DNA from 4 places in the Enterobacter sp. 3U4 genome. Region 1 is predicted to be linked to each of the others. Evidence: predicted binding sites of a transcription regulator. Region 1 holds the regulator's gene; each other region holds the start of a gene.

Evidence for each region. Region 1 encodes CRP, which controls carbon source genes, mostly activating them, when cyclic AMP is high. Its sites were predicted from a motif close to ATGTGANNNNNNTCACAT; they were not measured.
Region 2: ydfZ (putative selenium delivery protein YdfZ) is a predicted target of CRP. The motif match lies at 1,486-1,503, and genes of this name have one in related genera.
Region 3: garD (galactarate dehydratase) is a predicted target of CRP. The motif match lies at 1,284-1,301, and genes of this name have one in related genera.
Region 4: RVY89_RS16585 (glycine dehydrogenase) is a predicted target of CRP. The motif match lies at 2,199-2,216, and genes of this name have one in related genera.

What each region holds. Positions count from the first base shown of each region.
Region 1 is NZ_CP136665.1:4,528,755-4,531,963, reverse strand. It holds gene RVY89_RS21480 (phosphoribulokinase) at 1-615, shown strand, start outside; gene RVY89_RS21475 (OsmC family protein) at 711-1,115, opposite strand; gene crp (cAMP-activated global transcriptional regulator CRP) at 1,426-2,058, shown strand; gene RVY89_RS21465 (YccS/YhfK family putative transporter) at 2,116-3,209, shown strand, end outside.
Region 2 is NZ_CP136665.1:1,812,096-1,815,304, forward strand. It holds gene ydfG (bifunctional NADP-dependent 3-hydroxy acid dehydrogenase/3-hydroxypropionate dehydrogenase YdfG) at 1-68, shown strand, start outside; gene RVY89_RS08495 (GntR family transcriptional regulator) at 160-846, shown strand; gene RVY89_RS08500 (universal stress protein) at 882-1,313, opposite strand; gene ydfZ (putative selenium delivery protein YdfZ) at 1,600-1,803, shown strand; gene RVY89_RS08510 (mannitol dehydrogenase family protein) at 1,847-3,209, opposite strand, start outside.
Region 3 is NZ_CP136665.1:4,730,812-4,734,020, reverse strand. It holds gene garR (2-hydroxy-3-oxopropionate reductase) at 1-250, opposite strand, end outside; gene garL (2-dehydro-3-deoxyglucarate aldolase) at 270-1,040, opposite strand; gene garD (galactarate dehydratase) at 1,414-2,985, shown strand; gene RVY89_RS22560 (DeoR family transcriptional regulator) at 3,032-3,209, opposite strand, start outside.
Region 4 is NZ_CP136665.1:3,469,673-3,472,881, forward strand. It holds gene RVY89_RS16565 (DUF4310 family protein) at 1-272, opposite strand, end outside; gene RVY89_RS16570 (DUF4311 domain-containing protein) at 286-1,062, opposite strand; gene RVY89_RS16575 (DUF4312 family protein) at 1,085-1,384, opposite strand; gene RVY89_RS16580 (SFCGS family glycine-rich protein) at 1,387-1,749, opposite strand; gene RVY89_RS16585 (glycine dehydrogenase) at 1,760-2,098, opposite strand; gene cybC (cytochrome b562) at 2,414-2,800, opposite strand; gene pmbA (metalloprotease PmbA) at 2,842-3,209, opposite strand, start outside.

The sequences.
Region 1 (3,209 bases):
TACGGTCAGAGCGGCAAAGGGCAGTCCCGCAAGTATCTGCATACCTATGATGAAGCCGTTCCCTGGAATCAGGTGCCGGGAACCTTTACGCCGTGGCAACCGCTGCCGGAACCCACCGACGTCCTGTTTTACGAAGGATTGCACGGTGGCGTGGTCACGCCGCAACACGACGTGGCGCGCCACGTGGATCTGCTGGTCGGCGTGGTCCCTATCGTTAACCTGGAGTGGATCCAGAAGCTGACGCGTGACATGAGCGAGCGCGGCCATTCGCGAGAGGCGGTGATGGACTCCGTGGTGCGCTCCATGGAGGATTACATCAACTTCCTGACGCCGCAGTTCTCCCGCACCCATATCAACTTCCAGCGCGTGCCGACGGTGGACACCTCAAATCCGTTTGCCGCTAAAAGCATCCCGTCGCTGGATGAGAGCTTTGTGGTGATCCATTTCCGCAATCTTGAAGGCATTGATTACCCCTGGCTACTGGCGATGCTGCAGGGCTCGTTTATTTCGCACATGAATACGTTAGTCGTGCCGGGCGGAAAAATGGGGCTGGCGATGGAGCTCATCATGACGCCGCTGGTGGAGCGACTGATGGAAGGGAAGCAGATTGCGTGACGTTTGTTGCCGGATGGCGCTTCGCTTATCCGGCCTACGTTCGTGCAGTTGTAGCTTTTGTAGGCCCGGTAAGCGCAGCGCCACCGGGCTTTGTTTTAAGCCTCGATCACTTCATACGAATGCGTGATTTTTACCGCTTTCTCCAGCATTAACGCCACAGAGCAGTACTTCTCCGCAGACAGGTCCACCGCGCGCGAGACCGCCGCGTCTTTCAGTTCTTTACCGGTGACCACAAAGTGCAGGTTAATATGGGTAAACAGGCGTGGCGCCTCTTCGCGACGTTCTGAAGTGAGTTTAACCTCACAATCCGTCACGTCATGACGCCCTTTTTGTAGAATAGACACCACGTCAATGGCGCTGCATCCACCTGCCGCCATCAGCACCATTTCCATTGGGCTTGGCGCTTTATCGCCGGAGTTACCATCCATCAAAATCTGGTGTCCGGATGCGGACTCGCCCAGGAACGTTAAACCTTCAACCCATTTCACGCGCGCTTGCATATTCTTAAACTCCAACGTTGCATTTTTGGTGACAGATTACGCGTGCGTTACATTTCTCGCAATGGAAGGCGACCTGCATCATGCTGAAGCGAGACACCAGGAGACACGCGGCGAAAGCTATGCTAAAACACTCTGGATGCTACAGTAATACATTGACGTTACACATGTATGCAGAGGACATCAAACTTTACTGGCTGCGAAACGTTACGGTAGCCGACTTCCCAGGTATGGGTAAGAATTCGATTGCAACCCCAGAGTCCGGATGCATCTGATGACTCTGGTGACAGCTTATAACAGAGGATAACAGCGCATGGTGCTTGGCAAACCGCAAACAGACCCGACTCTCGAATGGTTCTTGTCTCATTGCCACATTCATAAGTACCCATCAAAGAGCACGCTGATTCACCAGGGTGAAAAAGCGGAAACGTTGTATTACATCGTTAAAGGCTCGGTGGCAGTGCTGATCAAAGATGAAGAAGGGAAAGAGATGATCCTTTCTTATCTGAACCAGGGCGATTTCATCGGTGAACTGGGCCTGTTTGAAGAGGGCCAGGAACGTAGCGCCTGGGTTCGTGCAAAGACAGCATGTGAAGTGGCTGAAATTTCTTACAAGAAGTTCCGTCAGCTGATTCAGGTTAACCCTGACATCCTGATGCGTCTTTCTTCCCAGATGGCGCGCCGTCTGCAGGTCACCTCAGAGAAAGTGGGCAACCTCGCCTTCCTGGACGTTACCGGCCGTATCGCACAGACCCTGCTGAACCTCGCGAAACAGCCAGACGCCATGACCCACCCGGACGGCATGCAAATTAAAATTACCCGTCAGGAAATTGGTCAGATCGTCGGTTGCTCCCGTGAGACTGTGGGCCGTATCCTGAAAATGCTGGAAGATCAAAACCTGATCTCCGCCCACGGTAAAACCATCGTGGTCTACGGAACGCGTTAATTCCGCTTAAACGGCGTGCCATCGCAAGGTGTCACGCCGTTTTTGTCTCTATTCCCCATGTGGCGCAGGCTGATCTATCACCCGGAAGTTAACTACGCACTGCGACAAACGCTGGTGTTGTGTCTTCCTGTGGCCATAGGCCTGATCCTCGGGCATCTTCAGCAAGGCCTGCTGTTTTCCCTCGTACCCGCCTGCTGCAACATTGCCGGTCTGGACACGCCGCATAAGCGCTTTTTCAAACGCCTGATTATCGGTGGCTGCCTGTTTGCGGGCTGTAGCCTCGCCGTACAGCTTTTACTGGCTCGTGATATCCCGCTGCCGCTGATTCTGACCGTGCTGGCAATGACGCTCGGCGTCACGGCGGAAATAAGTTCGCTGCACGCTCGCCTGCTTCCCGCGTCGCTGATTGCGGCCATCTTCACGCTAAGCCTCGCCGGGAATATGCCGGTGTGGGAGCCGCTGCTGATCTACGCCCTGGGGACATTATGGTACGGGCTGTTTAACTGGTTCTGGTTCTGGCTGTGGCGGGAACAGCCGCTGCGCGAATCCCTGAGCCTGCTCTATGTGCAGCTAGCGGAGTACTGCGAAGCCAAATACACCCTGCTGACCCAGCATACCGATCCGGAAAAATCCTTACCGCCCCTGCTGACGCGCCAGCAGAAGGTGGTGGATCTGATAAGCCAGTGCTATCAGCAGCTGCATATGCTCGCCGCCAACAAGAACCACGAGTACAAGCGGCTGCTGCGCACCTTTCAGGTCGGGCTGGATCTGCAGGAGCATATCTCCGTGAGCCTGCACCACCCGCAGGAGGTGCAAAAGCTGGTCGAGCGCAGCCACGCCGAAGCGGTGATCCGCTGGAACGCGCAGACCGTCTCCGCACGCCTGCGGGTGCTGGCCGATGATATTCTCTATCACCGCTACCCCACGCGCTTTAACATGGACAAACAGCTCGGCGCGCTGGAGAAAATCGCTCGTCAGCACCCGGATAACCCGGTCGGGCAGTTTGCCGCCTGGCACTTCAGCCGCATCGCCCGCGTGCTGCGCACCCAGCGTCCGCTTTATCCGCGCGACCTGATGGCGGATAAGCAAAAACGGCTGCCGTTATTGCCCGCGCTCAAAAGCTATCTTTCTCTTAAATCGTCCGCCCTGCG
Region 2 (3,209 bases), 2.1 Mb from region 1:
ACATCAATACCGTAGAAATGATGCCGGTCAGCCAGAGTTTTGCCGGACTTAGCGTCCATCGTGGCTAAACCTGCCGTTCCCGGCCTGCGGGCCGGGTCTGTTTCGGGTTATAAAAGAATGGTAGTATGTTCAGGCTAACTCTCTGAGAAATGACAACTCATGGCCGCTGAATCGCAACTCAATCCCACCCAGCCCGTAAACCAGCAAATCTATCGCATTTTGCGACGTGATATTGTCCATTGCCTGATCCCACCGGGAACGCCGCTTTCTGAAAAAGAGGTGTCCGTGCGTTTTGACGTTTCCCGTCAGCCGGTGCGTGAAGCGTTTATTAAGCTTGCGGAAAACGGTCTGATTCAGATCCGCCCGCAGCGCGGCAGCTACGTAAACAAAATTTCACTCTCTCAGGTGCGCAACGGCTGTTTTGTTCGCCAGGCCATTGAGTGCGCGGTGGCGCGCCGTGCCGCAACGCTCATCAACGACAAGCAGTGTTATCTACTGGAGCAAAACCTGCATCAGCAGCGGATTGCCATTGACCGTAAGCAGCTGAATGATTTCTTCCAGCTTGATGATGAATTCCATCAGAAACTGGCGCAGATTGCGGATTGCCAGCTGGCATGGGATACCATCGAGAACATCAAGGCCACCATTGACCGCGTGCGCTACATGAGCCTCGATCACGTCTCCCCGCCGGAAATGCTGCTCCGACAGCATCACGATATTTTCAGCGCGCTGGAAAAACGCGACCCGGACGGCGTTGAAAAAGCAATGACCCTGCATCTGCAGGAAATTAGCGAGTCCGTGCAGCTGATTCGTCAGGAAAATAGCGAGTGGTTTAGCGAAGAGTAATATTACGCCGCCCCCTTTCGGATGCGGCGATGGGTTTAGCGAACGACTAACACCGGAATTGTGGCGTAGCGCAGGATAGATTCGGCATTTGATCCCAGCAGATGGGTGGTGATGCCCGGATTTTTCGACCCGATGACGATCACGTCATATTCCCCCTCCTTGCTCAGCCTGATAATTTCATCGCGGACGTTGCCAAAGCGAACCAGGCTGTCAATTTTCTCCGGCGAGATATCGAACAGTCTTTTTAACGCGTTCATTTTCTTGCCGGATTCCTCCGTCATATACTCTTCGAACTTTTTAATATCGGCGTTAAATCCGCGCAGCAGGGACCGACTGCTGGCCGGCAGAATGTTGACCAGAGTAATCGAGGCGCCCTCCGCCTTCGCAAGGTTTGCCGCGTGGCGAACCGCTTTGTCGCTCAAATCCATTTCAAACACGTCAACAGGCATCAAAATCTTCTTATACATAAGCCTGACTCCTTATTCCGATGAAAGGGTTATTTCCTGTACCCAGAATGGCACCGGGAATATAAACCAACCCTCAACGTTTCCCTTCTGAAACTATCAATAAATGAAAATAACGGTCTGCTTTGTCAATTGCTGTCGTGAATCGTCAGCGCCCGGCACAATAAAGAAAAAAGTGTGAGTTTGATCAAAAACAAAAACATGTGGTGCAGACAGGCGTATTTATATGCTCCGTGAACGGCAACCCTGAAATAACGCCGTACGAACAGGTTAGAGAGGAGAAAATACCATGATGACATACGACCGTAACCGCAATGCAATCACCACCGGCAGCCGCGTCATGATTAGCGGCACGGGCAAAACTGGCGTGATTAAAGCGATCCACAGCGACGGGCTGGATGCCGCGCAGGTGCGCCGCAGCAAAACGGTTGAAGTGGAAGGATGCGAAGGTAAGTTCGAACCGATTGAGCTGATTCGCCTGGGTATGCACTAAACGGTGCGCAGACATGCCGCCGCGAACGGCGGCATGTGCTGAATTACCGTTGAGACACGTACTGCGCCACGGTCGCTTTCGCGCCCTTTTGCAGCAGCGTCTGGTACGCCTTCATCACCGCATCAACAAAGACGGCTTCACGCGGTAACTCCTTGCCAAAGATGGCCTCGATGCCGAGCAGCGCCTTGACCCGGCTTTCCCCTTCCGCACTGCCCTTTACCGCCGCCTGAATCATCGCCAGCTGAGGATCGCTCACGTCAATCGCGTTACCCTGCTCGTCCACGCCGCCGACATAGCGCATCCACCCTGCCACGCCCAGCGCCAGCAGCGGGAAAGGCTTATGATGCACCAGGTGCCAGCGCACGGAATCCAGCATGCGCTGCGGAAGCTTCTGGCTGCCGTCCATCGCGATTTGCCAGGTCCGATGGCGCAGGGCTGGGTTGCTGTAGCGGGCAATCAGGAGATCGGCATAGCGTCCTAAATCGACGCCTTTGACCTTCAGCGTAGGCGCCTGCTCGTTAAGCATCAGCGCGTGCGCGGCGATGCGGTAATGTTCATCTTCCATACAGTCGTTGATATGCTGATAGCCCGCCAGATAGCCCAGATAGGCCAGGAACGAGTGGCTGCCGTTGAGCATGCGCAGCTTCATCTCTTCAAACGGGATCACGTCTGACACCAGTTCGGCACCGGCTTTTTCCCACTCGGGACGCCCTGCCACAAAGTTATCTTCAATTACCCACTGGCGGAACGGTTCACAGGCCACTGCCGCCGGATCGCGCACGCCGGTCAGCCGTTCGATTTTATTCAGCGTGTCGGGGGTGACCGCGGGCACGATGCGATCCACCATGGTTGACGGGAAGGTGACGTGGGATTCGATCCAGTCCGCCAGCTCACCGTCTACCGCACGGGCGTACGCGCAGGTGACATTGCGCATCACGTGACCGTTCTCCGGCATGTTGTCGCAGGACATCACGCTAAACGCAGGCAGACCCGCTGCCTTACGGCGCGCCAGCGCTTCCACGACGACGCCCGGCGCAGATTTTGGCTGGTGCGGGTTTTGCAGGTCGGCGACGATAAACGGGTGATCGAGCATCAGTTGCCCGGTCGCCGGGGAGTGGCAGTACCCTTTCTCGGTGATGGTCAGCGAGACAATCGCTACCTGCGGGTCACACATCGCCGCCAGCACCGTCTCCAGCCCGTCAACCTGCGCATGGAGAGCCTTTTTGACCACGCCCACCACGCGGGAGGTCCACGCATCGGCAGACATTTCAGCCACGGTATAAAGATTATCCTGCGCGTTCAGATCGGCAATCTGCTGCTCACCGCCAATCAGGTTAACCTCACAGTAGCCCCAGTCGCTGCCGTGATCGGCGGCGAGGATGTCGGCGTACAGCGCCTGATGCGCA
Region 3 (3,209 bases), 200 kb from region 1:
CGATAATACCGTTTTCCCCCAGCGCAACGTCTTTAACATGCGGGGAGTTGGGCAGCATGGTGATGATGACATCGCACTGCTCGGCAATGGCCTTAGCGGTGGTGGCCGTTTCTGCGCCAGCCGCTATCACCTCTGCCACGGTCTGCGGATTGCGATCGGATACCACCAGTGAGTAACCCGCTTTGATGAGGTTCTTACTCATTGGTTTACCCATGATCCCCAGGCCAATAAAACCCACTTTCAGCGTCATATCTGTTTCCTCATGATGGTTATTTTTTAAAAGCGTCGGCTAATTTCTGCGTGGCCGAGCGGAAAACGCCGAGGTCGCTCCCGACGGCAACAAACGTGGCTCCCCACTCCAGATAGCGGCGGGCGTCAGCCTCAACCGGCGCCAGAATGCCGCACGGTTTGCCGTGTGCTTTAGCGCGGGCAAAGATGTGCTGGATCGCGCGCTGCACGTCAGGGTGGCTGGCGTTGCCCAGATGGCCAAAGGCGGCAGCCAGATCGCTCGGGCCGACGAAGATACCGTCCACGCCGTTTGTGGCGGAAATCGCGTCGACGTTATCAACGCCCTGCTGGCTCTCGATCTGAACCAGAATGGTGATGTTGCTGTTGGACTGCGCGAAGTAGTCCGGCACGGTGCCAAACATATTGGCTCGGTGCGAAACGGAGACGCCGCGGATCCCTTCTGGCGGATAGCGCGTTGACGCAACGGCCAGCGCCGCTTGTTCTTCCGTCTCCACAAACGGGATCAGGAAGTTGTAGAAGCCGATATCCAGCAGACGCTTGATAATCACCGGTTCGTTGGTGGGGACACGCACGACCGGAGCACTGGGGCTACCTTTCAGCGCCATCAGCTGAGGAATAAACGTGCTGATATCGTTCGGCGCATGTTCGCCGTCCAGCACCAGCCAGTCGAAACCGGCCAGGCCCAGCACTTCGGTGCTGATTGGGTTTGCCAGCGCGGACCAGCAGCCAATCTGAATCTGGTGCGTCGCGAGAGCCGCTTTAAATTTATTCGGGAAGATCGCGTTATTCATCGTATTTACCTTTTTATTCCGCAGCTTTTTTCAGCATCATTTTATTTATTCAGACACCGCGCCAGTATGATATTTATTATTCTGACGTATTATGGCGTGATAAAAACGTCATTCAGTATAAGACGCAATTCGCGACCGCACATTGTTTTAATGCTCAGGTATTGCGCTATATTTTGATAAATTTTTTTGCATATGCACAAAGCACTGGGCGCTAATGCACAGAATCAAGGATTACGGGTTCTGAAGCGATCGGGATCACATTTTGCTATTCATTCTGCTGACATGCTTTATTTCTGAAAGCCGCGTATTTATTTCTACCATTAGAAAAATGGCTGAATTTATTATCAGACTTTTTGCTGGAGAATACTGAACAATGGCCGACATTGAAATTCGACAGGCACCGCCGACGGCATTTTATATAAAAGTGCACGACGCCGATAACGTGGCGATTATCGTCAACGACAATGGCTTAAAAGCAGGAACCCGCTTCCCGGACGGGCTTGAGCTGATTGAGCATGTTCCGCAGGGACATAAAGTCGCCCTGGTGGATATTCCTGCTAACAGCGAAATCGTGCGTTACGGTGAAGTCATCGGCTATGCCGTCCGCCCTATTCCGCAGGGAAGCTGGGTTGAGGAGTCGCTGGTGGCGCTGCCGGAAGCGCCGCCGCTGAACACGCTTCCGCTGGCAACCCGCGTGCCGGAGCCGCTTCCCCCGCTGGAAGGCTATACCTTTGAAGGCTATCGCAATGCGGACGGCAGCGTCGGCACCAAAAATCTGCTCGGCATTACCACCAGCGTGCACTGCGTGGCTGGAGTAGTGGATTACGTGGTGAAAATCATCGAACGCGACCTGTTGCCAAAATACCCGAACGTCGACGGCGCGGTGGGCCTGAACCACCTCTACGGCTGCGGCGTGGCGATTAACGCGCCCGCTGCCGTGGTGCCTATCCGGACCATCCACAATATCGCCCTGAACCCGAACTTTGGCGGCGAGGTGATGGTTATTGGCCTCGGCTGTGAAAAATTGCAGCCAGAACGTTTGCTTCAGGGTACCGAGGATGTCAAAGCCATCCCGGCAGACGAGGCCAGCATCGTGCGCCTGCAGGACGAACGCCACGTCGGTTTCCGCTCAATGGTCGACGATATTCTGCAGGTGGCAGAGCGTCATCTGGACAAACTTAACCGCCGCCAGCGTGAAACGTGCCCGGCCTCTGAGCTGGTTGTGGGCACCCAGTGCGGCGGCAGCGATGCCTTCTCCGGCGTGACGGCTAACCCGGCGGTGGGCTTTGCATCCGATCTGCTTGTTCGCTGCGGCGCCACGGTGATGTTCTCCGAGGTGACCGAAGTGCGTGACGCCATCCATCTTCTGACGCCGCGCGCCGTTAATGAAGAGGTCGGCAAGCGCCTGCTTGAGGAGATGGCCTGGTACGATAACTATCTCGATATGGGCAAAACTGACCGCAGCGCCAATCCCTCCCCCGGAAACAAGAAAGGCGGCCTGGCAAACGTGGTGGAAAAAGCCCTCGGCTCCATTGCCAAATCCGGCCAGAGCGCGATTGTGGAAGTGCTCTCTCCTGGCCAGCGCCCGACGAAACGCGGCCTGATCTACGCGGCAACGCCGGCCAGCGATTTTGTGTGCGGTACGCAGCAGGTCGCATCCGGCATTACGGTGCAGGTCTTCACCACCGGGCGCGGCACGCCGTACGGTCTGATGGCGGTACCGGTGATCAAAATGGCGACCCGCACCGCGCTCGCGAACCGCTGGTATGACTTAATGGATATCAACGCGGGCACCATCGCCACCGGAGAAGAGAGCATTGAGGACGTGGGCTGGAAGCTGTTCCACTTCATTCTGGATGTCGCCAGCGGGCGGAAGAAAACCTTTTCGGATCAATGGGGATTACACAACCAGCTGGCGGTGTTTAACCCGGCACCGGTGACGTGATTTCCCCTCACCCTGCCCTCTCCCCCCAGGGGAGAGGGTAAAAAACTTAAACCAACACCACCTCAATCCCACTTTTCCGTAATCCTTCCAGACTCTCCGCCGGAATACCTTCATCGACAATAATCATATCAATCCGTTGCGTATCAATGATTTTATGCAGGCTTGAGCGGTTAAACTTGCTGGAGTCCGTCACCACAATAATGCGCTCTGCCACCTCGCACATT
Region 4 (3,209 bases), 1.1 Mb from region 1:
CCGGTCTGGATCGCACCGCCGATGTCGAGAATACCCACCAGCGACCCTTCGATAATACGGGCGAACAGGAAGCTCGCGCCAAACGCCGCCACCGCGCCGTAAACGCCGGTATCAATCCCCGCCTTCAGCATCGCCACGAAGGCCACTTCGTTAAACGCGCCGATGCCGTAGAGGTAGTACATGTGCGTCCCGGCGAAGACGCCGGAGGAGAGCAGGCCAACGAAGATCGGGAACGACCAGTCGGCATACCAAAAACCTTTATTCTGTTCCATTTAGAGGCTCCTGTTATTTACCGCTGAGCGAGTTGTGGATCATGTCGAGCCAGTTCGGCACGGTCAGATGGAAGGATTCGATCATCTTCATGTCGAAGCCGCGGAAGAAGCCGCTCAGCACGAAGAGCAGGACGATCGCCGCCATCATCACTTTGGTGACGTGGTTCCAGCCGCTCTCTTCCACGCCTTTACCGATCAGGATCCCCAGCACCAGGCCCGGTACGGCGTTGCCCATGATCAGCTGCGCCGCGCCGCCAAAAATGGTGGCCCAGAAGCCCGATTTTTTACCCGCGTCGATGGCCGCCAGCCAGAAGATTACCGGCATCACGGTGTTCACCAGCAGGTTCGCCGCAGGCACCAGCACCTTCACGGCGGTGACCTGAAGGGCAGCCGGCACGGAGGAGGCGGTAAGGTTAAGGAAAGTCACGACAATCATGCCGATCAGGCCGCAGGCAATCGCCATTTTGCGCGGGTCGTGCAGCGTTTCGCCGACGTTACGGTTTTTGATCATCAGTGCAGCAGCACCCCAGTTCGGGATGATGCGGTGGTCGACGTCCTGTGTGAAGGCACCTGCGGCCACGGAAGAGGCCCAGGCGTTAAAGAAGAAACCTAACCCAAAGGAGAAGTGGGACGCCGGATCCCCTTCACAGGAGTTCAGTTCCCCCAACGTACGAAACGCGCCCATACCCTGAGTGGTAGGCGCATGAAACATGCGTGCAGCCCCGGCTCCGACACCGACGCCAACCAGGCCGCCAATGATGAGCGATTTTATTAATATAATTAAGAACATCAGTCTGCCCTTTTATGAATAATCAGCGTTGCGTGACGAAATCCACCTGGTCAAGATTGATGGCTGTCACGTTGACGGTCACATCCAGCTCCACGCTGTAGGTGCGTCTTTCCCGGCGCAGAAAGAAGAACAGAAACGCTTCTTTACGCACCGCTTCTTGCGCCTGAACGACCTGCACATCCTGTGGCTCAATACGCAGTAAGATATGCGGTGAGGCTTTCATCACCGCGGCCTGAACGTGGTTGAGCGCGTCGGCAAAGGCGCGCGCTTTGGCGTCGCCCTTCCCCTTCACTCTCACCGTGGTTGTGAACTGTTCTTTCATGCTTATGCGCCGTATTTCTTCTGCCACGCCTGTACCAGACGCTCGCCCAGCTCTTCTTTATCCATAAAGCCAAAGCCCAGCACGTTGCAGCCTTCGTTGATGGCGGTCACGCCCTCTTCCACGGAACGCATGCCGTATTTGGCCTTGTAGCCATACTTGGTCTGGGCGGTAATGGCACCCGCGCCGCCGCTGCCGCAGAAGGAGATGCCGAAGGTGGCGTTTTCCGCTTTCATCACGTCGCCGAGCTTCATGTCCGCCGCCATGCCCGGCACGACAACCGCGCGCCCACCTGCTTTTTCCACACCGGCAGCCACTTTCTGACCTTTGCCCAGGCGATCGCCAATCACGACTGTAATCTGTTCCATGTGTTGCTCCTTAAAGGTTGTCTTTCGCGACTTCAAAGTGAACGGAGAGCAGCCAGGCTTCTTCATCAGGAAGATTGCCAAACTGCGCGACCACTTCACGGGCGAGCCGCATTGAATCCGGTGAAATTTCGTCAAACAGCTCTGCTTCAACCTCCGGCAGCGGCTCGCCGGTCACGGACCGGTGCGCCATGGCGCGCACGTGGGAGGTGAGCATCTGCTCCTGTACCGCATTGGGGATGATGTTGTTCCGGGCCAGCAGGGCATAAACCTGCTGCAGCATGGTGTTCGCGAGCTGTTCTGTTTGCTCCGCCTGTTCCCCAACGTCGTTCATTACCGCTCCGTTAATCACTGGTCTTACCCCGTTAATGGCTCTGGAATAAAACTAACGTTGGGGGGGAATTGTTTGTAGCGAGTTGTTTTCCACTTCGAAGTGGAAAGGCGAGCCGCAGCAGTGATCTGTGCCACATAAATACGGTGAATCTGGATTATTAGCGGTATTTGCGTGATGAATATCACGTATTCCAGCGGCAAAACGCGCGTCGGGGAAACGAAAACGTTCAGGCGTGGTGACGCAAAAATGTGATAGCGATAGGGTTTACTTATTACCGCGTAAAAAAACGGGGGCCACTGGCCCCCGCTGGTTGTTTGTCAGATGTGCGATCGGTTAACGGTATTTCTGGTGATACGTGTTACGCGTCGTCACAAACTGCTCGGCAGCCGCCTGGGCTTCCTTCACTTTGCCTTCGTTAGCCAGCTTCAGCGCGCCGTCGATCTGGCCGACCAGCACGTCAAAACCGTGACGGTAGTCTTTCATCTCTGCGCTGTCTGCCGCTTTGCTTTCCAGCTTTGGAGGCGTCGCTTTTTGTGCGTCCAGCGCCGCTTCACGCATTTTGGTCAGCGCGTCTTTCATTTCAGCCGCATTGTCCGTCTTCTGCACCACCTTCAGGTTTTGACCGAGGATGCCCATGTCGTCTTCAAGATCGGCAGCAAACGCAGAAGATCCAAGAACCAGCGTTGAAGCTGCGACGATCGCTAACAGGTGTTTACGCATTGCTCACTTCCTTTTTTATTATTAAAACGCCTTTACGGGTATTACTGGCCGGCGATTTTCATTTCCGGCAGAAGTACAGAACCACACTGTATATTGCTACGTGTTTCAATATCGTTACCGACCGTAACGATATTGCGCCACATGTCCTTCAGGTTGCCGGCAATCGTAATCTCGCTTACCGGATACTGGATTTCGCCGTTTTCCACCCAGAAGCCCGCCGCGCCGCGAGAGTAGTCTCCGGTGATGCCGCTTACGCCCTGACCCATCAGCTCCGTTACGACCAGACCGGTGCCCATCTCTTTCAGCATCTGCTCAAAGTTCAGGCCCTGCCCGGCAATGCGCCAGTTGTGGATGCCGCCAGCGTGTCCGGTGCTTTTCAGCCCCAGCTTGCGCGCGGAGTAGTTGGTCA